DNA from 3 places in the Actinoplanes octamycinicus genome. Region 1 is predicted to be linked to each of the others. Evidence: riboswitches for the same ligand, from Rfam matches in the RefSeq annotation. Region 1 holds a riboswitch; each other region holds the start of a gene.

Evidence for each region. A riboswitch is a leader RNA that binds a small molecule or an ion and turns the genes downstream of it on or off. The one in region 1 is predicted to bind cyclic di-AMP.
Region 2: another riboswitch for cyclic di-AMP. It lies ahead of BJY16_RS48835 (LysM peptidoglycan-binding domain-containing protein); the one in region 1 lies ahead of BJY16_RS10215 (coiled-coil domain-containing protein).
Region 3: another riboswitch for cyclic di-AMP. It lies ahead of BJY16_RS21545 (C40 family peptidase); the one in region 1 lies ahead of BJY16_RS10215 (coiled-coil domain-containing protein).

The regions. Positions count from the first base shown of each region.
Region 1 is NZ_JACHNB010000001.1:2,260,426-2,267,748, reverse strand. It holds gene BJY16_RS10230 (TetR/AcrR family transcriptional regulator) at 1-55, shown strand, start outside; gene BJY16_RS10225 (hypothetical protein) at 161-526, shown strand; gene BJY16_RS10220 (coiled-coil domain-containing protein) at 629-1,669, opposite strand; cyclic di-AMP (ydaO/yuaA leader) riboswitch at 1,675-1,811, opposite strand; cyclic di-AMP (ydaO/yuaA leader) riboswitch at 2,020-2,151, shown strand; gene BJY16_RS10215 (coiled-coil domain-containing protein) at 2,157-3,194, shown strand; gene BJY16_RS10210 (glycoside hydrolase family 65 protein) at 3,252-5,621, opposite strand; gene BJY16_RS10205 (beta-phosphoglucomutase family hydrolase) at 5,636-6,376, opposite strand; gene BJY16_RS10200 (ATP-binding protein) at 6,475-6,951, opposite strand; gene BJY16_RS10195 (ABC transporter ATP-binding protein) at 7,057-7,323, opposite strand, start outside.
Region 2 is NZ_JACHNB010000001.1:9,350,934-9,358,256, forward strand. It holds gene BJY16_RS42370 (dihydrolipoyl dehydrogenase family protein) at 1-1,222, opposite strand, end outside; gene BJY16_RS42375 (DUF6174 domain-containing protein) at 1,299-1,760, opposite strand; cyclic di-AMP (ydaO/yuaA leader) riboswitch at 1,988-2,173, shown strand; gene BJY16_RS48835 (LysM peptidoglycan-binding domain-containing protein) at 2,172-2,738, shown strand; gene BJY16_RS42385 (GDSL-type esterase/lipase family protein) at 2,941-4,221, shown strand; gene BJY16_RS42390 (hypothetical protein) at 4,303-5,085, opposite strand; gene BJY16_RS42395 (hypothetical protein) at 5,240-6,019, shown strand; gene BJY16_RS42400 (YwqG family protein) at 6,237-7,130, opposite strand; gene BJY16_RS42405 (TIGR03885 family FMN-dependent LLM class oxidoreductase) at 7,141-7,323, opposite strand, start outside.
Region 3 is NZ_JACHNB010000001.1:4,924,000-4,931,322, forward strand. It holds gene cydC (thiol reductant ABC exporter subunit CydC) at 1-1,068, opposite strand, end outside; gene cydB (cytochrome d ubiquinol oxidase subunit II) at 1,065-2,045, opposite strand; gene BJY16_RS21530 (cytochrome ubiquinol oxidase subunit I) at 2,057-3,472, opposite strand; gene BJY16_RS21535 (BlaI/MecI/CopY family transcriptional regulator) at 3,549-3,899, shown strand; gene BJY16_RS21540 (M56 family metallopeptidase) at 3,896-4,813, shown strand; cyclic di-AMP (ydaO/yuaA leader) riboswitch at 4,927-5,060, shown strand; gene BJY16_RS21545 (C40 family peptidase) at 5,076-6,038, shown strand; gene BJY16_RS21550 (MarR family winged helix-turn-helix transcriptional regulator) at 6,098-6,529, opposite strand; gene BJY16_RS21555 (epoxide hydrolase family protein) at 6,583-7,323, shown strand, end outside.

The DNA of each region.
Region 1 (7,323 bases):
GCGGCTGGCGGCATCGGTGCTCGGCTCGCTGCGAGCCGGCGGCGCCGGGAGTTGAGGCGCCGGGAAACAACCGCGCCGCAACCGGCGGAGTGCTGCATCGGACCGGCGCCGGGCCGAAGTTAGGGGTCGTTCCCGACACCGACCTCCCGGAGCCGGCCCCATGCATTCGCACTCCCCTCGCGTCGACACCACCGTGCTGGACGCCGCCGCCATGCTGGCCATCGCCATGGGCCGCACCTCCGACGCCGGGCTGGGCCTGGCGCCGGCGCCGCCCGCGGTGGTGAGCGGCTCGGCGGTGGTCGGCGCCTGGCGCAGCCCGGACGGCACGGTCAAGCTGCAGCTGCGCACCGACGGCACCTACGCCGGCGAGGTGGCCGGCCGCCGGAAGCGGCCGAGCGGCACCTATCGCGTCGACGGGGCGTCGGTCGTCCTGCACGACCCGGCCTCCGGCCTCAACACCCCGGTCGCGGTCCGGCACGACGGCGAGGAGCTGGAGATGGCCGGCCACCGCCTGCTCCCGGCCTGACTGCTCCCGGCCTGCGGTCACGGTCCGCTCCGGCGTCCGGTTCGCCAGACTTTTCGGTACGACCGGAACGCGCCGGCCGTACCGAAAACTTGGTCTTGAGATTTACGTCACCGAAAGGTGCACGTGGTTGGTGTGGTCGGTCGACGGTGTGCCGCCCGCCCCGCTGTACGACTTCCACCCGCTGCTCGGCAGCCAGATCCGCTTGAACCAGATCACGTAGAGCACGCCCAGCGTGTCCGCGTTGTGGATGAAGTAGTTCGCCAGGTCGGTGCCGTAGGTCTTGCTGGAGCCGGTCGCCACCCCGCCGAACCCGTTCTTGTCGGCGGCGAAGTCGCAGGCCCGGCCCTTCGGGTGCTCCCCGCTGTTCTGCGGCCGGTAGCAGGCGACGTAGCGGGTGAACCCGGCCTTCTGCGCCTGCTGCATGGCGAAGAGCAGACGCTTGCTGATGCAGCCGTCGGTGGTCGGGTCCGGCACGCAGCCGCCGCTCAGGCTGCCCGGCTTGTCGGCGTCCGCGCTGCCACTGCCACTGCCGCTGCCGGAGTCGTCGTCACCGGAGTCCCCGCCCTGGTCGGCGTCCTTGAGCGCCTGCTCGGCCTGGGCCTTGCGCTTGGCCATCACGTTGACCTGCTTCTGCTGGTCGATGACGGCGGCGTCGATCCCGGTCTTGGCGGCCTGCCGGTCGGTCCGGGTGGTCTTCAGGTCGGCGATCGCCGCGTTCTGCCGGGCCGCCACGGTGGTCAGCAGCTGGGCCCGGTCCAGGAAGCCGGCCGACGAGTCGGCGCCGAGCAGCGCGCTGAGCGGGCCGAGCCGGCCCATCGAGTACGCCTGCTCGGCGTACTTGTTGAGCGCCGCCTGCTGCGGGCCGAGGGCCGCGTCCAGCTTCTTCAGCTCGGCGGCCAGCGCGGTCTGCTGCTGCTTGGACTTGGCCAGCTTGGCCTTGGCCGCGACGTAGCCCTTGGAGGCCTCGTCGAGTTTGTCGAGCAGGGACTTGGAGCCGCCCTCGCCGTCGTCGCCGGACTCGCCCGGCGCGGCCAGGGGGCGGGGCGCGGCGGCGGCCGGCCCGGCGACCCCGGCGATCCCGCATGCGGCGATCAGGAGCGTCAGAAAGGCCGCCCATCGTCGCCGCGCAGTCACGTGCTGCACTGGCTGTTTCCTTCCGTCGGCCGCCGGCCGGGTTAGCTGACGGGCTCGGGATGAAGGAGATCCCTACCGCGGGATGCGGATTCGCCCCGGAAGAAATGTGGATCCCCGGCTCGCGCGTTATGCGATTAGGCGGCGGTCCCCGCGCGGGAACCGCGACGACCATACCCCAGGCGATCGACGAATCGACAGTTCTCGTACCGATGGCGACGGCCCGGTCACGAGTGGTGACGCCATTACGGAAAGTCGTTGTGCAGTAACAATTTTGACGGTTTTCCGGACCCTGATGTCCCGTGATATCTCAGGTAAACTGGCCGCCGGTCCTGCCAGGACGGCACCGCCCCCGAGTTGCCGGCAGGCCGCCGCCCAATCGTCGAAAGGCGAGCCGGGGAACCAGGTAGTTGGGGTGAATCCGCGTTATGCGGTAGGGATAGCTTCCGTCCCGAACCCGTCAGCTAACCCGGTCGGCGGTGACAAGGAAGGATTGTTGATGACCGCACGTCCCCGCCGGTGGCTGACGCTTGCCCTGGCGCCGCTGGTGACCGCCGCGATATTCGTGGCCCCGGTCACCCCGGCACACGCCGCTCCTGGAGGTAGCGGCTCGACCGCTGAGGAGGGAGAGGCGAGCGACGACCTCTCCGACCAGATCGAGACCACGAACCGCCGGTTCGTGAACGCCAAGGCAGCGGTCGCGAAGTCGAAGAAGACCCAGATCCAGCTGGCCGCTCAGATCAAGACCGCGGAGGCCCGGCGCGACCAGCTGGTCCCCGAGGTCAACGCGATCGCCAAGCAGCAGTACCAGATCGGCAACCTGAGCTCGCTGAGCTTCCTGCTGCGGGCCAACGACTCCTCGGACTTCCTGGACAAGGCGGTCTCGCTCGAGGAGATCAACAAGGTCCACGACGAGAAACTGCACGAGCTGAACACGCTGCTGCAGGGCATCACCGCCGACAAGCAGCGCCTCGACGCCGAGCTGAAGAACGAGGAGCAGCAGCTCTCGGTGCAGAAGAAGCTGCACGACTCGGCCGAGGACCAGCTCGAGCTGCTCGGTGGCGGCACCGGCATCAACAAGACCATCACCGCCGGCTTCGTCGACGCGAAATCCGCGACCGCCGCACCGGCGCCGCGCAACTCCGACGGCGGTTTCTCGCCGGAGTCGTGCAACCAGAAGGACCCGACCACCGACGGTTGCATCACCAAGCGCACCCTGCACCTCTACAAGGAGGTGCGGAAAGCCGGCTTCGACCTGTTCGTCGGCTGCCACCGCGACGGCGGCCCGTTCGAGCACCCGAAAGGCCGGGCCTGCGATTGGTCCCTGCAGAAGAGCGGGTTCTCCTCGGCGACCGGCAACAACAAGATGATGCGGTACGGCAACGACCTCACCGCGTTCCTGGTGCGCAACGCCGACCGCCTCGGCATCTACTACGTGATCTGGTACAAGCAGATCTGGTTCCCGGCGACGAACAACTGGCACGCCTACCACGGGCCGAGTGATCACACCGACCACGTGCACGTGTCACTGCTGTAATCGAGCCACCGAGAACGGCCCCCACCCTTGCGGGTGAGGGGCCGTTGTCGTATCGCCTCAGTGATGCGGGGTGGCGCGCCGCACCGGGGCCCGCCCGGCCGGCTGGGCCGGCGCCGGGCCGACCGGTCCGGCCGACGGGATCGCCATGGTCACCGGCCGCACCTGGGTCACCTCGATCTCCTTGCCGTGGTGCAGCAGGGTCAGCCGGGCCGAGCCGCCGCCGTTGCGCAGCGAGTAGGTGACCTCCTCGGCGGTGACGTTGACCCGCAGCCGCAGACCCCGCCAGAGCAGCGAGAAGTCCAGGTTGTTGATCCGGCTGGGCAGCCGCGGCGCGAACGACAGCTGACCGTTGAAGTCACGCATGCCGCCGAGACCGGCGACCAGCGCGATCCAGGAACCCGCGAGGGACGCCACGTGCACGCCGTCCCGCGCGTTCTGGTGCAGGTCGTGCAGGTCCATCAGGGCGGCCTCGCCCAGGTAGTCGTGGGCCAGCTCGAGGTGCCCGGTCTCGGCCGCCATCACCGCCTGGATGCACGCCGACAGCGACGAGTCCCGGACGGTCCGCGCGTCGTAGTAGGCGAAGTTGCGGGTCTTCTCCTCCGGGGTGAACGCGTCACCCCGGATGTACATCGCCATCACCAGGTCGGCCTGCTTGACCACCTGCTTGCGGTACAGGTCGAAGTACGGGTAGTTGAGCAGCAGCGGGTAACCCTCCGGCGGAGTGTTCTCGAAGTCCCACTCCTGCAGCCGGGTGAAGCCCTCGCACTGCTGGTGGACGCCGAGCTCCTTGTCGTACGGGATGTGCACGGCCGCCGCCGCGTCCCGCCAGGACGCCGCCTCCTCGTCGTCCACCCCGAAGCGCCGCGCCAGGTCCGGGTGCCGCTTGCACGCCTCCACCGCGGTCATCAGGTTCTGCTGCGCCATCAGGTTGGTGTAGATGTTGTCGTTCACCACCGCGGTGTACTCGTCCGGGCCGGTGACGCCGTCGATGTGGAAGCGCCCGTGCCGGTCGTGGTGCCCCAGCGAGCGCCACAGCCGGGCGGTCTCCACCAGCAGCTCCAGGCCGACCTCACGCTCGAAGTCGTAGTCCCCGGTGGCCTGCACGTAGCGCCGGACCGCGTCGGCGATGTCGGCGGCGATGTGGAAGCCCGCGGTGCCGGCCGGCCAGTAGCCGGAGCACTCCTGCCCGCGGATGGTCCGCCACGGGAAGGCGGCGCCCTGCAGGCCGAGCGTCTGCGCCCGCTCCCGGGCCAGGTCCAGCGTCGAGTGCCGCCAGCGCAGCACGTCGGCGGCCGCCGAGGGCTGGGTGTAGGTCAGCGCGGGCAGCACGAACGTCTCGGAGTCCCAGAACGTGTGACCGTCGTAGCCGGGACCGGTCAGGCCCTTGGAGCCGATCGGCCGCTTCTCCGCCCGGGCGCCGGCCTGCAGCGTGTGGAACAGCCCGAACCGGACCGCCTGCTGCACCTCCGGGTCGCCCTCGACGCGCACGTCCGAGTGGTCCCAGAAGGCGTCCAGGTAGTCCCGCTGCTGCTGGACCAGACCCTCCCAGCCGTCCAGCCGGGCGCTGGCCAGCGCGGCACCGACCTGGTCGCGCAGCGCGGGCAGCGAGCGCACGCTGGACCAGCCGTACGCCGCCAACTTGACCACCCGCAGCTTCTGCCCCGGCTCCAGCCGGCAGGCCACCGTGGTGCGCAGCCAGTCGCCGTGCCCCTCGGTGGTGATCGCGTGCCGGCCCGGCGTCTCCACCAGGTGCTCCATGGCCGCCGCCATCCGCAGGTCGCTGACCTTGGTGCGGTGCACCAGCAGGCCGCCGGAGCGCTGCTCGAGCATCTCCTCGGCCTGCAGCGGGTGCTCCAGCACCGCCGCCACCCGCGGGTCCTTGCTCATCGGCGGCAACTGCTCGTTGGCCACCAGCTCGGACTGCAGGATCAGCCGGGCGGACGCGTCCAGCGGCTCCACCTCGTAGAGGAACGCGACGACCGCCCGCTGGGTGAAGGAGACCAGGCGCACGGTGCGCACCCGGACGCCCTGGCCGGACGGGGAGACCCACTCCACCACCCGCTCCAGGGTGCCGGCGCGCAGGTCGAGGCAGCGCTCGTGGGAGCGCAGCTCGCCATATCGCACGTCGAACGGCTCGTCGTCGACCAGCAGCCGCATCAGCTTGGCGTTGGTGACGTTGACCATGGTCTGGCCGGACTCCGGGAAACCGTATCCGCCCTCGGCGTGCGGCAGTGGCCGCAACTCGTAGAACGAGTTCAGATAGGTGCCGGGCAGGCCGTGCGGCTCGCCCTCGTCCAGGTTTCCGCGTATCCCGATATGGCCGTTCGAGAGCGCGAACACCGACTCGGACTGGGCCAGCAGGTCCAGGTCGAGCCGGGTCTCCCGGATGTGCCAGGGGTCGACGGGGTAGGCCCGTTCACGGATCACGGTCGTGCCTCTTCTTAGTGATTGAGCAGTTCGGAAAGGTCAGTGACGACGACGTCGGCGCCGTTCTCCCGGAGGGCGTCGGCCTGCCCCACCCGGTCCACGCCGATCACCAGGCCGAAGCCGCCGGCCCGGCCCGCGGCCACGCCGGCCTGGGCGTCCTCGAAGACCGCGCAGTTCTCCGGGTCGAGGCCGAGCAGTTTCGCCCCGTGCAGGAACGTGTCCGGCTCGGGTTTGCCGGGCAGGCCCAGCTCCCGGGCGACGACCCCGTCCACGCGGGCCTCCAGGAGGTCGGCGATGCCGGCCGCCTCGAGCACGTCCTTGCAGTTGGCACTCGCCGACACGACCGCGCGTCGCAGGCCGGCGGCCTTGGCGGCCTTCAGGTACTCCACCGAACCGGGGTAGACCTGGACCGCACCCTCCTTGATCTTCTGCAGCACGAGCAGGTTCTTGCGGTTGCCGACACCGTTGACGGTTTCCTCATCCGGACCGTCGTCCGGGGTCCCCTCGGGCAGGGTGATGCCCCGCGAGGCGAGGAAGGTCCGGACGCCGTCGGCGCGCTGCCGACCGTCGACATATCGGTGATAGTCGACCCCGGAATCGAACGGCACAAACTGTTGATCATGGCGCTGAGCCCACGATTCCAAGAACGTGTCGAACGTTTGTTTCCACGCGGCACTGTGCACAAGGGCGGTCTGCGTGAGCACCCCGTCAAGATCGAAAAGGCAAGCGGTTACCTGGGAAGGAAGTCCGAGCACGCGCCCAATGTAGTCGCACCCGCCGCGGGACGAGAGGCGAAGGGCGGCTTCACATTTCCTGGGTGTTTCATAAGCCGTTCAAGCTGCTGTTTCAGCTTTCAGCTCAACGGTGCAAGATCCATACGCAATCCGATAGAGGTACCGATCGGCCCGGTCGCCGTGGTCACCTCGTCGCACAGCTGGTGTGCCAGCCACAGGCCACGGCCGCCGATCTCCTCCGTACCGGGGAGGAGGCGGCCGGCCAGATAGTCCTCCGGGATGCCCGGGCCGGAGTCGGTGACCACGCACCACACCGAGCCGGCCTCGCGCCGCAGCACGATCCGGCCGGCGCCACCGGCGTGCAGCACCACGTTGGTGATCACCTCGTTGATCGCCAGCACGAAGCCGGAGAGGCGGTCGCCGGTCACCCCGATCACGGGCAGCAGGCGGGACACCTCGTGCCGCAGCAGGGTGATGTCGGCGTGCCCGAAGGTGCGGTCGAGCAGGACCGGCAGGACCGGCGATGGAGGGACGGCGTCGATCCTCGGCTCCCCGCCGGGAGCCGAGCGCACGCTCTGGCCGATCCTGTCCTCCACCGTCGTGCAGCCTACGCGCTGTGTCCGCCCGGTGGCAGGAGGCATCCGCGATCCCGCCCGGAAGTGGCGAGCACCGCACCCGGGGCCCGCCCGGCGCGGCGCGGGTCAGCGCCAGCCGACATCGATCCGGTCCCCCCGCTCGTCGAAGAAGTGCACCGAATCCATCTGCACCGCCACGGTCAGCGGGTGCCCCGGGGTGACCGCCGGGTAGGGCGCCAGCCGCACCGACAGCTCGGCTGCCTTGCGGTGGTGCCGGCCCGGGTCCAGCACGCTCACCGGGCCGCGCTGCTGCTCCTCCTGGGCGGTGACCGAGGTCGACTTGGTGAGGCGCTGCAGGGCGCCGCCGAGCCGCTTCAGGGTGCCGCCCGAGGA
Region 2 (7,323 bases), 7.1 Mb from region 1:
CGTTCGAGCCGGTCAGGGTGACGCCGACCAGCACATCGCGGTCGGTGTCGACGAGGAACCGGGCGGTGCCGCGCGGGCCGCCGGTGAACGCGCCGCCGGCGTTGCCGTCGGTCGGCAGGTCGATCACCCGGACGTCGAGGCCGGCCGCGGCGGCCGTCGCGGTGGTGTGACCGACCGCGGCCACCTGCGGCTCGGTGAAGATCACCCGGGGCGAGCCGGGGCCGTCCGCGAGATGCTCGGCCGCCATCGGCTCGCCGAGGATGTCGCCGGCCGCGATGGCCGCCTGATATTTCGCCATGTGCGTGAAGAGCGCTTTCCCGTTCAGGTCACCGACCACGTAAAGCCAGCTCGATCCGGGAACGCGCATGTTCTCGTCGACCCGTGGGGAATCCACGCCGACGGTGTCCAGGCCCAGGTCCGCCGCCTGCGGCGTGCGTCCGGCAGCGACCAGGATCTCCGCCGCGGTCACGGTGACCCCGTCACTCAGGGTCACGTCAACACCGAGACCCGTTCGGCGTACGGCCTGAGCGCGCGCCCCGATCCGGATGTCCACCCCCTGCTCGGTCAGCGACTGCGCCACCTGCTCACCGGCGAACGGCTCCTCCCGCGGCAGCAGCCCCCGCTCCCCCGGGATCAGGGTGACCCGGGCGCCGAGCGAGGTGAACGCCTGGCTGAGCTCGGAGCCGACCACCCCGCCACCGAGCACGATCAGCGACTCCGGGATGACCGGGGTGGTGACCGCCGCCCGGTTCGTCCACGGCTCGGCGTCGGCCAGCCCGTCGATGGCGGGCAGCGCGGCCCGGGTGCCGCCGGCCAGGATGACCGCCCGCCGGGCCTCGAGGATCTCGTCGCCGACCCGGACGCGTTTCTCCCCGGCGAGCCGGCCCCAGCCGCGGACCAGGGTGATCCCCCGCTCCGCCAGCCAGGGCAGCTGGCCGGCGTCGTCCAGGCCGCCGATCAGCTCGTCGCGGCGGCGCAGCACGGCGGCCACGTCGAGGTCGCCGGTGACCGCGGCGGCCACCCCGGGTGTGCGCCGGGCCTCGGCGAGCAGCTCACCCGGGCGCAGCAGCGCCTTGGACGGCATGCACGCGTAGTAGGAGCACTCCCCGCCGACCTTGTCGGCCTCGACGATCGCCACATCCAGTCCGGCCTCGGCCAGCCGGCCGGCCGCCACCTCGCCGCCGGGTCCGGCGCCGATCACCACCACGTCAAAGCTTCGCATGCGGTAGATGGTCGCCCGGCGGCGAACTCGTTCACCCCAGGGGGTTGCCCTGGGCGGCACCCGGGGCCGCCGGGGGTCAGCTCGGTGACGGGGCGGCGGGGCGGGGCCGGATGTCGCTGAACGTGTAGCACGCCTCGTCGTCGATGGCGTTCGGCATCGGGTCGATCGTCAGCGAGGCGGGCAGGCCGGCCGCGTCGGTGGTGAACTCGATCACGGCGTCCGGCCCGGCGGTGCCGGTTTCGGCGAGCAGCTCGGCGATGGCCGGGTAGTGCGCCACGTCCGGGTTGGTGTCCCGGTCGGCGGGCTCGCCGGTGACCCGCTCGCCGGCCACGGTGATCCGGTACTTGCCGATCAGTGCCCGCTCGCCGCAGGTCGAGGTGAGGACGTAGGTGTAGTGCGACGGCAGGTTCGCGGCTGCCACGTGGACGGCGTCACGGGTCTCCGCGGTCGTACCGGAAAGGGTGGTGCCGCACGCGGAGACCGCGAGTGCGGTGATCACGGTGAGCAGCGCGGTCCGGCGCTGTCGGGAATCGGCCATGGCTGGTTCGACGCACCGTGACCAGCGGCGGTTCCGCCCTTTCTGCCGGTCGTGCGGCATGCCGGGAGGACGGGCGGATGACCGGTTTCGGAAATGCCTGGCTTTCCAGGGCACGAACAAGATCAAATCACCCTAATACCGTGAAGAACGTCACTATCCGGCATCAAAAACTTGGATGAACGACCGGGGATGTGGTTACCGTCGGTCGTCCCGCGATGGCGGGCACTGTGGACGGACCGCCGAATCCTGCCGCCGATCCACAGACTCGATGAGAAGGGCAGGAGCGGGGGACCCACCGTTTCCGGCGCGTCCATCACGGAGCGCGCCTCGGGGTGAAGCCGCCATGTGTGACGCGGCCGGGCCGATCTGCCCGAACCCGACAGCTCACCTCGCAGGCGTGGAGGATCATCCATGTCTCGGATCGGTAGACGAACGCGCCTTGCTGCCCTCACCCTGGTGGCGGCGGGCGTGACCGGAGCCGGCGTGCTGTTCGCGCCCGCTTCCCCGGCGATGGCATCCAGCGTCAACTGGGACGTGGTCGCCAAGTGCGAATCGGGCGGCCGCTGGCACATCAACACCGGTAACGGGTACTACGGCGGCCTGCAGTTCAGCCGCAGCACGTGGAAGGCGAACGGCGGCGGCAAGTACGCGTCGACCGCGGACAAGGCCACCAAGGGCGAGCAGATCAAGATCGCCGAGAAGCTGTACGCCAAGCGCGGGCTGAGCCCGTGGCCGGTGTGCGGCAAGAAGGCCGGCGTGCACAAGAAGGCCACGTCGACCAGGAAGAAGTCCACCAAGGCGAAGAGCAGTAAGGTCAAGTCGACCGGCAAGACCTACGTGGTGAAGTCCGGCGACACGCTCGCCAAGATCGCCCGGAAGTACCACATCAAGGGCGGCTGGCGGACGCTGTACAAGCTCAACAAGAGCAAGCTGTCCAGCCCGAGCCGGATCTACCCCGGTCAGCGGATCCGTCTCTGACGGTCCGTCCTCCGGCCGCGCGGTCGTCCGGGCGGGCGGCGGCGCGGCCGGGACGATCACCGCCCCGTCCGGCCCGCGGAGGCCGTCACCGCCGGCGGCAGACCGGCGACATCCCTGGTGATCCTTGTCCCGCTGACCTGATCCGCACCAGGTCAGGTGTGAGGATTGCCGCCGGGACGTGGGCGCGGCAACGGGGGAACACATGCGGTGGGTCGGGGCGGCGGGGCTGGCCGGGGGCATGCTGCTGCTGGTGGCGGGATGCGGAGCGACTGATCCGTACGCGAATGCCGCCCCGGCCTCCCCCGCGCCTTCCCACCCGGCGGCCTTCCCGGCGCCGTCCCAGTCGGCGGCTTTCCTCTCGCCGTCCCGGTCGGCGGCGCCGGACTGGGTCGGCACCTGGGGTGTCGCGATGACCGACGGCGGGCAGGCCTTCGAGCGGCAGACCGTCCGGCAGATCGTGCACACCAGCGTCGCCGGGGACCGCGCCCGGCTGGAGCTGTCCCACGCGTTCGGCCGCACGCCGCTGGTGATCGGCGGGGTGCACGTGGCGCGGCAGGTGTCCGGGAGCACCATCGACCCGGCCACCGACACCGTGGTGACCTTCGGCGGCAGGACGGCGGTGACCATCCCGGCGGGCGGCACGGTGACCAGCGACCCGGTGAGCTTCGCCGTGCCGGCCGACGCCGATCTGGCGGTCAGCGTCCACCTGCCGGCGGCGACCGGCGAGACCACCCGGCATCCGCTCGGCACCAGGGACAATTTCATCGGTACCGGCGACCAGCTCACCGCCACGAGCATCCGCGGCGCCGAGACGTCCAGCAACTACTTCTTCCTGACCGGCCTGGACGTGCACAACTCCGCGGCGGAGGGGACGGTCGTGGCGTTCGGGGCGTCGATCACCGACGGGCTGGACTCGGCCTTCGGGGCCAACCAGCGGTGGCCGGACCTGCTCGCCGACCGGCTGCGCGCGGCGGGGCGGACGATCGGCGTGGTGAACACCGGGATCAGCGGCAACCGGCTGACCGCCGACGGCACCGACGGACGCGGCGAGAGCGCGGCCCACCGGTTCGAGCGGGACGTGCTGCGGCGTACCGGAGTGCGCTGGGTGATCATCTCGGACGACCCGCTGAACGATCTGGGCAGCCACCGCGCACCGGGCAGCGACGAGATCATCAGCGCCTACCGGCAGCTGATCGATCGCGGTCATGCGGCCGGGATCAGGGTGATCTGCTCGACGCTCACCCCGTTCCGCGGCGCGGACTACTGGAGCAGCCGGGGCGAGCAGGGCCGGGCCGAGGTGAACGCGTTCGTCCGCGGCGCCGGCAGCGGGTGCGACGCGGTGCTCGACCAGGACGCCGCGACGCACGATCCGGCGTCACCGACCCGGTTCCTGGCCGCGAACGACTCCGGCGACCACCTGCACCCTGGCGACAAGGGTATGCGGGTGATCGCCGGAGCGGTCGACCTCGACTGGTTCGACTGAGTCACCTCGGTCGCTGGTCCAGGAGGTCTGACGTGCGGGAATGCGCTTTCCGCGCCAATCTAGGGCACGGGCGTCGATACGTCAATCGGTGTTCTTTCTGCCGAACTCGATGTTGTCCAGGTCGCCGTGGAACTGGTCGGTGTCCACGTCGGTCTGGTTCGGGTTGATCCGCTTGCCGCCGATCACCACGGCGCCGCTCGGCAGGATGTCCGCCAGCGGGCCGGTCCGCTGGGCCGGCGGCACCAGCTGCCGGCCGGTGGCCGGGTCGTGCACCCGGATCTGGAACAGCACCGGGGACAGCCGGACGCAGGTCACCCGGTACCACCGGCCGACCGTCATGCCGAAGTCCTCCGGGCCGGCCGGGAGCAGCACGAAGTTCGTCCCGTCCGACCACCGGCAGGACGGCCGGCCGTAGTCCACCTGCAGTTTCCACTGGGTGACCCCGGCCCCGGCCGCGCCGAACTGAAAGACGTTCATCCCGGCGTCCGGCGACGGCGTCTCGTTCAACCGGATGTCCGCGCCGTAGACGAACCGGCCCTCCCCGTCACCGCCCGGCACCAGCGTGACCGAGCTCGCCGGGCGGATGATCGCTTGTGGACAAGGCGTGGTCGTGGTGCAGGAGCCGCCCGGGAAACGCAGGATGCGGTTGCCGCCCGCCTCGGTCACCGAGGTGACGAACCCGCCGCCGCCACCCAGGATGGCGCCGTGCAGGCCGTTGCCGCTGCTGTCGGCGACATGCGACGGGTCGGTGAGATCGCCGAGATAGCGCAGCTCCACGTGGCCGGGCGGAGGCGCGGCCAGAGCCGGGGTGGCGGTCAGGACGACGGCGCACAGGGCGCCGAGCGAGGCACGCAACAGTGTCATGTAGGCAGTGGAGCGGACGGCGGACCACAAGGACGGCGCATCTGTGCGACTCTCTGCGGATTGACCCGACCGGGCGTCCGCCGGTTGAACCGGAGCCGTCACCCAGCGGTACTCCCCGATGACTTCCCACCCTGACTGACGAAGTAGGTGCAGCATGAGTTACCCGGACCCGACCGCCGGCCCGGCGGAGCAGGACGGCTGGTCGTCGGCGGCGCGCTCGCCCCGGCCGGTCGTGCCGGAGCAGCACAGCCCGCAGCAGCCGGGCGGTTATCCGGCGCAGCACTCGTATCCGCAGCACCAGGGCCCGTCGGGGTATCCGCAGCAGCCCGGCGGGGCTTTGGGGTCGCAGTACCCGCAGCAATTCGGCGGCTATCCGGCGGCGTCGCAGCAGTACCCGCACCAAACCGCCCCGCAGCAGTACTCGCCGCAGTCCGGCACCCACTCGGCCGCGCCCGGCCACTATGGTCAGCAGCCCGGCACCCCCGCGGCCGCGACCAGCCAGTATGGCGCCGGGACCAGCCAGTATGGCGCCGCGACCAGCCAGTATGGCGCCGCGACCAGCCAGTATGGCGCCGCGACCAGCCAGTATGGCGCCGCACCCGACCACTATGGCCAGCAGCCCGGTGCCTACCCGGCCGCGCCCGGTCAGTATGGGCAGCAGCCGGGCACTCCCCCGCCGTCGATGCCGTACCACCAGTGGACCGCCGAGGGCGACCGATCCGACCCGGCGCAGCAGCAGATCAAACTCGCCGAAGCCGCCGCCCAGGGCAAACGCGACATCACCGTAGGCAGCATCTGGCTGGGCGCCGGCATCTTCATCACCCTCGCCACGATGGCCTCCGGCGCCGCCGTCTACATCGTCGCCTGGGGCCCGATGCTCTACGGCCTCTACCGCCTGATCAAGGGCATCATCGCCGTCCGCCGCACCAATTGACCGGCACACCCTCCCTCAGTCCCGTGCCAGCTCGTCCCGGACCGTCTCCCGGTCGTGGATCCGCGCGGGCGGCTGACGGCGGCCGGTGCCATGCCACACCTGCGCCGGCCGGGTCGCCATCAGCACCGCACGCAGTTCCTCGTGCCCGCGGATCAGTGGAGGTGCTGAGCGCCTGGCTCGACCTCGCCGGCCCGGTGCGGCAGGACATGGCGCGGGTCTAACCGCAGTCGAAGCGGTAGTCGGTGGGGTGGGCCGGGCAGCGCGGGCAGACGAACAGGTAGATGCCGCCCGCGTCGCCGAGCATCAGGCCTGTCGGGTTCTGCAGGCCCCGCCACGGATGGTCGTCGGCGGCGTCCCAGCCCCACCCCGCCATCGCCGGGCGGTCCTCCACCGGGATCCAGCGCCGCTCGTCGCCCCGGTCGAACTCCCAGCTCGCGATGGTCAGCAGATGGTCCATCGTGGCGCCGCACGCACAGGCGGGCCAATCCGGCGACTGGGTCCAGCCCGGGTAACCGCCGACCTTGATCCCGGACGCCACCGCCAGGTCCCTCTCGTAGCTCCAGCCGGTGTCCCGCTCGACCCGCTGGGCGGCCTCCTGGATCTCCGACCACACCGAGGGCGGCAGGTCGTGGGACGGATACTCGACCACCCGCTCCGGAGCGATCACGCAGGGCCGGGGCACCCGTCGCGGGTCCGACTCCACGTCCGGCGCCGGCGACGCGCTCACGTCGAGGCCGGCACGCCGGCGCCAGCGCACCTCGGGACGAGGCGCATCGAACGGCTCATGGTCGAACGGGCACCACAGCACCTGCAGCACGTCCGTCCCCTCCGGGAACGGCAGCTCAGGGATGTCCTCGGCGAACAGCTGCAGCACCGGCACGAGTGGCGCCGCCGGCTCGCCGGGCCCGTCGGGGTAGTGATCGTCCGGCTCCGGCCCGTCGCACACCGGCCACGGCTCGCCGGCCGGCCACAGCAACGGCCCGCCGACCGAGCTCTGCCCGGCCGTCGGAGCTCCGGCGCGAGGGTGCAGCCGCACCGTGGTCCGCGCGAACGGCACCACGGCCGGAAACTCCGACGGTACGTCGATCGGCCCGGCCGGCGTGGTGTGCACGCCGGTGATCCTACGATCGTTGCCCGGCGACCGGCTGGCGGAGGGCCGGCAGCACCTTGGCGCCGAAGGTCTCGATGAACGGCATCAGGTCCTGCCCGACGTGGTGCAGGTAGACGCGGTCGAAGCCGAGCGCGGCGTAGCCCCGCAGCCACTCGATGTGCGCCTCCAGGTCGGCCGACACGTTGACCACCTG
Region 3 (7,323 bases), 2.7 Mb from region 1:
ACCGGTGAGAATCTCGTCCACGTCCGCGATGACCGCCGTGGCGTCCGTGGCGGCGTGATACCGGCCGGCCATCTCCCGCAACGGCCGGTACACCTCCGGAGCGAGCAAAATGGCCAGCAGAGCCGGCGCCAGCGACATCGAGCCACCGGCCACCCGGATGCCGGCCTGCACGGCGATCAGGCCGACCGACAGCGTGCCGACCAGGTCCAGGGCCGTGGACGAGAGGAACGCGACGCGGAGCACGCGCATGGTGGCCCGCCGGTGCCGGTCGGTGAGGTCGGCGATCACGGCGGTCTGGCGTTCGGCGCGGCCGAAGGCCTTGAGCGTGCCGAGGCCGTGCACCACGTCGAGGAAGTGGCCGGCCAGCCGGGCGTCGGCGGCCCACCGCTGCCGGGCGCGGGACTGCGTGGCCCAGCCGATCAGCGCGCCGAGCAGCGGGACCAGCGGCAGGGTGAGCAGGGCGATCAGTGCGGAGGCCGGGTCGACCAGGGCCATCACGACCAGTACGGCGGGCGGCAGCAGGACGCCGAGGACCAGCGACGGCAGGTAGCCGGAGAACCACGGGCGCAGCGAGTCGAGGCCGGTGCCGAGGACCGTGGTGAGGCGGCCGGCGCCGGACGAGGCCACCCACGCCGGGCCGCGCCGGACGATCGCGGCGAGCAGCGAGCGCCGCAGTTCGTCGGTGACCCGGGCCGCGGTGCGGCGGGCCACCACCTGTTCCGCCCAGGAGAACAGGCCGCGGGCCGCGAACGCTCCGGCCAGCAGGGCGATCGCCGCGGTCCGGGAGCCGCCGAGCAGCAGCGAGCGGGAGAGCGACGGGGCGACCACCCAGCAGAGCGCCACCGCGATGGCCAGCGTCGCGGCCGCCTGCCCGGCTCCGATCAGGGCGAGCAGGGCCACTCCGGCCCGCCCGGTACGCGCGTGCCGCAGCAGCCGCGGGTCGACCGGGCCGCGGGCCGGACGCCGGTCGGGGGCTGCGGTCGTACCGGAAAGGGGTCTGCTCGAAACCCGGCGCCGGAGAGCGGACCGCACCCGGAAGCGGGCGGACCGGGGCGCGGGGAGGGTCATGACGGGACCCGTTCGCTCGCGACGCGGCGCCGGAAGACCCAATAGGACCAGGCCTGGTAGGCCAGCACCCCGGGCAGGATCAGCACCCCGGCGACGGTGATCAGCTTGAGCGCGGACGGGCTGGCCGCGGCCGCCTCCCGGGTCAGCGACCAGCGCGGATCCAGGGTGCTGCGCAGCACCACCGCCCCGTGCGCGGTGAAGACCGCGACCACCGACCCGGCCACCCCGAGCGCGGTCGCCGCGAACGCCACGCCCTCCCGTCCTTGCCGGGCCAGCATCCCGGCGATGAGGCAGAGCACCGCGGCGACCAGCGCGAGCCGCGAGCCGGTGGCGATCCCGGCGAGGAGCAGGCCGACCGTGCCGGCGTTGCCGCCGTGCCGGGCCAGGGCGACCGCGCGGCGCCGGACCGGGCCGGTGGTACGCAGCGCCAGGAAGGTCGCGCCGAGCAGCACCGTGCCGAGCAACGCGGCCAGCGCACCGAGCCCGGCGGCCGGGGTGAGCAGCGGAGCCAGACTGCGGCCGAGACCGTTCCCGATCACCACGCCGTCGGCGTCGATCCGCAGGCCGTGGACGAAGACGCCGAGCTGCGCGCCCCAGAGCAGCACCACGCCGGCCGACGACCCGGCGAGCAGCCGGTCGCAGCGGCGGCGCCAGGCGGGGGAGTCGTGCTTGCCGCGGAACTCCAGCGCCGCCCCGCGGACCGCGAGCAGCAGCAGGATGCCGACCATCGGCAGGTAGAGCGCGGACAGCAGGACGGCGTACCAGTCGGGGAAGGCGGCGAAGGTGACGCCGATCGCGGCGACCAGCCACACCTCGTTGCCGTCCCAGAACGGGCCGATGGTGCGGATCGCCGCGCCGCGCTCGTGCTCGTCGCGGCCGAGGAACGGGGCGAGCAGCCCGACGCCGAAGTCGAAGCCTTCGAGGACGAAGTAGAGCACCCAGGCGAGGACGAGGATCGCGAACCAGAAGGTGATCATGCGACGGTCTCCTAGTAGGCCGGGGCGGGCTCGGGAACGGGCGACTTGTCCGAGATCTCGGGACTGAGCGGCTTCGTCGAGAGATGGACGACGAGCTTGAACCAGGCCAGGGCGAGCAGCCCGTAGACGGCGGTGAACCCGGCCAGCGACGCGATGACCTCGGCACTCGTCAACCCGGGGGAGATCCCGTCGGAGACCTTGGAGATCCCGAAGGCGAGCCACGGCTGCCGGGCCGTCTCCGTGAAGATCCAGCCGAACGTGTTGGCCGCGGCCGGCAGCAGCGGCGAGAGCAGCAGGATCCGCTTGGCCCAGCCGGGCACCCCGGCGCCCCTCTGCAGGACGGCGGGAAGCAGCGGGAGTCGTGACTTCTTCTCGGCTGAGGCCCAGAGGTAGTACGCCGCGAGGATCATCCCGGCGATCCCGGCGCCCATCATCAGCCGGAAGGTCCAGAACGCCACCGGGATCATCGGTACGTAGCTGCCCGGCCCGTACTGCGCCACATACTGCGCCTGCAGGTCGTCGATCCCCTGCACCGTCCCGTCGAACGAGCCGGTGCCCAGGAAGGACAGCAGCCGGGGGATCTCCACGGTGAGGAACGGCTTGTCGTGCCCGAGCTTGCCGACCGCGAGAACCGAGAACGGCGCCCCGGTGGTGGTCGAGTAGAGCGCCTCGGCCGCCGCCATCTTCATCGGCTGCACCGCGGTCATCACCTTGCCCAGGTGGTCGCCGGTGAGCGCGGTGAGCGCCCCACCGACCAGGGTCAGCCAGGCGCCGAGCCGGGCCAGCGGCCGGAACCCGCGGTCCGCGGTGAGCCGCCAGACCCCGAGGGCGAGCAGCAGTCCGCCGCCGGCCATCGCCGCGCCGGCCATGGTGTGCGGGAACGCGGCCAGCACCACCTCGTTGGTCATCAGCGCGGAGAAGCTGGTCAGGTGCGCGCGGCCGGTGGTGGCGTCCAGCTCGTACCCCACCGGGTTCTGCATGAACGAGTTGGCCGCCAGGATGATGTAGGCGGAGAGCAGCGTCCCGACCGCCACCACCACGATCGTGGCGGCGTGCAGCTTGCGCGGCAGCCGGCCCCACCCGAAATACCAGACCGCGAGGAAGGTGGCCTCCAGGAAGAACGCGAGCATCCCCTCGACCGCGAGGGTCGGGCCGAACACGTCACCGTAGAACTTGGCGAAGGCGCTCCAGCCCAGTCCGAACTGGAACTCCTGGACGAGCCCGGTGACCACGCCGACGGCGAAGGTGACGATCAAGAGCTTCCCGACGAACTTCGTGAGATCCAGGTACTTCCGCGAGTCGGTGCGCAACCAGGCCAGATGCAGACCGGCCGCGACCGCCGACAGGCTGATCGACAGCGGCACGAACAGGTAGTGATAGATCGTCACGACGGCGAACTGCAGCCGGGTCAGGTCGAGCACGTCCATCGGGTGTCCCCCTCTACGACTCTTCGTAGTAGATACTACGAGACGTAGTACGACTGCCCCTAGTAGGATGGGTCACATGGCACTAGGCGATCTCGAACGCGAGGTCATGACGCAGCTCTGGGACGCTCCCGAGGCGCTGACCGTGCGACAGGTGCACGAGCGGATCAGCAAGAACCGGGATCTGGCGTACACGACGGTGATGACGGTCCTGGACCGTCTCGCCAAGAAGAAGCTGGTCGTCCAGATGAAAGCGGACAGGGCTTACCAGTACGCCGCGGCCCAGTCCCGTGAGGAGATGACCGCGGCCGTGATGCTCGACGCCCTGAGCGCGTCCCCCGATCAGGACGCCGCGCTGGCATACTTCCTCGGTCAGCTGCCCCCCGGCGCGATCCAAGCCGCCCTGAACGCGACGCCGAAAGAGACGTGACCGCACTCCTCCTCGGAACCCTCGGGCTGACCCTGTCGCTGGTCGTCCCGGGCGTTCTGGCCGGCGCCCGCTGGCCGGACCGCGCCCCGGTCGCCGCCGTCCTGCTCTGGCAGGCGCTCACCCTGACCGCGGTGCTCTGCGCGCTCGGCGTGGTCCTGGCCGCCCCGGAGGAGCTGACCCGGGCGGCCGGCGCCGATCACCCGTGGACCGTGGCGGCGCTGGTGTTCTCGCTGGCGGTCGCGGCCACCATCGTGATCCGGCTGCTGATCTCGCTGATCCGGGTGAGTGCCCGGGCCCGGGCCCGCCGCGAGCGGCACCGCACCCTGGTCGACCTGCTGGACCGGGTGGAGCGGCACCGCGAGCTGGGCGGCGCCGAGGTGCGGGTGCTGGACGGCGCGCTGCCGCTGGCCTACTGCGTGCCCGGCCGGGAGCCCCGGGTGGTGCTCAGCGACGCGGTGCTGCGGATCCTGGACCGCGAGCAGGTGGACGCGGTGCTCGCCCACGAGCAGGCGCACCTGCGGCACCGGCACGAGCTGGTGATGGAGTCGTTCACCGCGTTCTACCAGGCGGTGCCGCGCCCGCTGCGGTCCCGGGCGCCGCTGGACGCGGTGCATCTGCTGCTGGAGATGGTGGCCGACGACGCGGCCCGGCGGCGGACCGGGCCGGTCCCGCTGCGCGCCGCGCTGGCCCGGCTGTCCGACGCCGTCCCCCTGGCGGAGGAGGCCCCGGCCGACCCGGCGGGTGAATCGCGCTCCCGCAGGCTCGACCGGCTGGCCGGTCCGGCGCCCACCTCGAGGGGTCTGTCGGTGCTCGCCGGGGTCGCCGCAGCCGGTCTGCTGGTGTTACCCACGGTGATTCTGGTGGTGCCCTGGCTGGGGCAGGCCCTGGATGCCTGGCCGTTCCGGTCACTCTGAGTGCCGCTCGCTGTGCGGGCGGTATCGCCACGCGGGCAAGCTTCATTTGCCCGCATGATCCGAGTACGGTGGTCCCCGGTTCGGCAGCCCCCCATCGTCCAACCGGCCGATCTGACGAACCACCGCCTAATCGCCGCAACGGCGAGCCGGGGACCCAGGTGTGTGGGGTGAAGCCGCGTTCCCGCGGCCGGGCGTGCTTCCCGCTCGAACCCGTCAGCTAACCCGGTCGGCGGCCGAGTGGAAGAAAGGACAACGCACCTACGTGAAACGCGGACTACGCGGCCTGCTTTTCGCGGTGGCCGCTGCCGGACTCGTTCTCACCGGACCTGTCGTTGCCCACGCCACGCCCTCGCCGGGCAGCGTCGAAGATCAGATCGACAAGCAGTGGAACGAGCTCGAGCCCGTCATCGAGGACTACAACGACGTGCACGGCAAGCTCCTCAAACTGCAGAAGCAGCAGAAGCAGCTGAACCAGACGCTCGCTCCGCTGCAGAAGCAGGTCGACGCGGCCCTGGTGGAGGTGCGCGGCCTGGCCTCGGACGCCTACATGCAGGGTCCGCCGAGCGCCCTCGGCGCGATCCTCAGCGGTGATCCGAACGCGCTGACCGAGAAGCTCTCGCTCCTCGAGCAGCTGGCCAGCGACCGTCAGGAGTCGATCGGCGACGTCGTGAAGCTCCGCGACAAGTACGCAGCCGACAAGGAGAAACTGGACGCTCTGGCGTCCGAGATCGCCACTCGGGACACCGACCTCAAGACCAAGAAGTCGGCGATCGAGAAGGAGATCACCTCCCTGCAGAAACTGCGGATCAAGGCGTACGGCGACACGGACGACGGTCCGTTCAAGACCGGTCCGTGCCCGGTGGACTACACCAACGACAAGGGTGGCCGGGCCGCGCAGCGGGCCTGCGACCTGATCGGCAAGCCCTACGTCTTCGGTTCCGAGGGTCCGAACAGCTACGACTGCTCGGGTCTGACGAAAGAGGCGTGGAAGGCCGTCGGCGTGCATCTCGAGCACTACACCAAGGACCAGTGGGGGTCCACGAAATCGGTGAGCCGGAGCGAGTTGAGGCCGGGTGACCTGGTCTTCTACTACTCCGACGTGCACCATGTGGCGATCTACATCGGTGGCGGCATGGTGGTGCACGCTCCGCACACGGGCGACCACGTGCGGATGGCGACGATCGATCGCGGTCCGATCGCCGGCTATCGCCGGCCCGCGGGCTAGCGCTCCGGCTCAGGTGACAGGGCCGCTTCCGGTTTTCTCCGGGAGCGGCCCTGTCTCTTTCACACCCCTGGCGTACGGCCGGAAGCGCCGGCCAGCACTTTCCTCAGCAGCGCGGTGAACTGGTCGCGCTCCTGCGCGGTCAGCGGCGCCAGCAACTCGTCCTGGATCGCCGCCGCCCGCTCGGCCAGCTCCCGCGCCCGCTCCTGACCCTTCTCGGTCACCGTGATGACGTTGCGCCGCCGGTCCGCCGGGTCGGGCGAGCGCGCCACATAGCCGTCCGCCTCCAGCTCGTTGAGCGCGCCCACCAGGTCGCTGAGGTGGATGCCGGTGCGCCGCCCGAGCGCCGCCTGGCTGGCCGGCCCGTCGGCGAGCAGCGACTCCAGCAAGCGGTAGTGATAACCGCGCGCCCCCACCGCGGCGAATCCGTCGCCGACCAGCCGGTGCGCGTGCGCGGCGGTCTGGGTGAGCAGCCAGCTCGGCAGATGGTCCATGTGTCCAGCGTAACATTGGACTGACTAACGTTAGATGCTCTAACGTTAGTCGTATGAACGAATTCCGGCTCCATCTCCCGCAGTCCGATCTCGACGACCTGGCCGACCGGCTGTCCCGCACCCGCTGGCCCGACGAGCTGCCCGGCGCCGGCGACGACTACGGCATCCCGCTCGCCCGGGTCCGTGCCCTCGCCGACCGATGGCTCAAGTTCGACTGGCGCGCCCACGAGGACGAGCTGAACGCGTACCCGCAGTTCGTCACCGAGATCGGCGGCGACCGGGTCGACTTCATGCACCTGCGGCACCCCGACCCGGCCGCGCTGCCGATCGTGCTCACCCACGGCTGGCCCGGCTCCACCGTCGAGTTCCTCGACGTCGTCGACCGGCTCGCCGAGCACTTCCACGTGGTCGTCCCGGCCATCCCGGGATTCGGCCTGTCCGGGCCGACCACCCGGCGCGGCTGGAGCCAGCAGCGGGTCGCCGAGGCGTGGGCCGAGCTGATGGCCTCGCTCGGCTACCGGCGCTACGGCGCACAGGGCGGCGACTGGGGTTCCGGCATCTCCCGGCACCTGGCCGGCGCCGCCCCGGACAACGTGGTCGGCGTGCACATCAACTACCTGCCCACACCCGGCTCGCCGGACGGGCTCTCCCCGGCCGACCAGGCCCGCCTGGCGAAGACCATGGAGCTGGCCAAGAACCGCCATCCGCACCAGCTGCTGTTCGCCTCCGGTCCGCAGACCCCGGCCTACGCCCTCAACGACTCACCCACCGGTCTGCTCGCCTTCTGGGCGGAC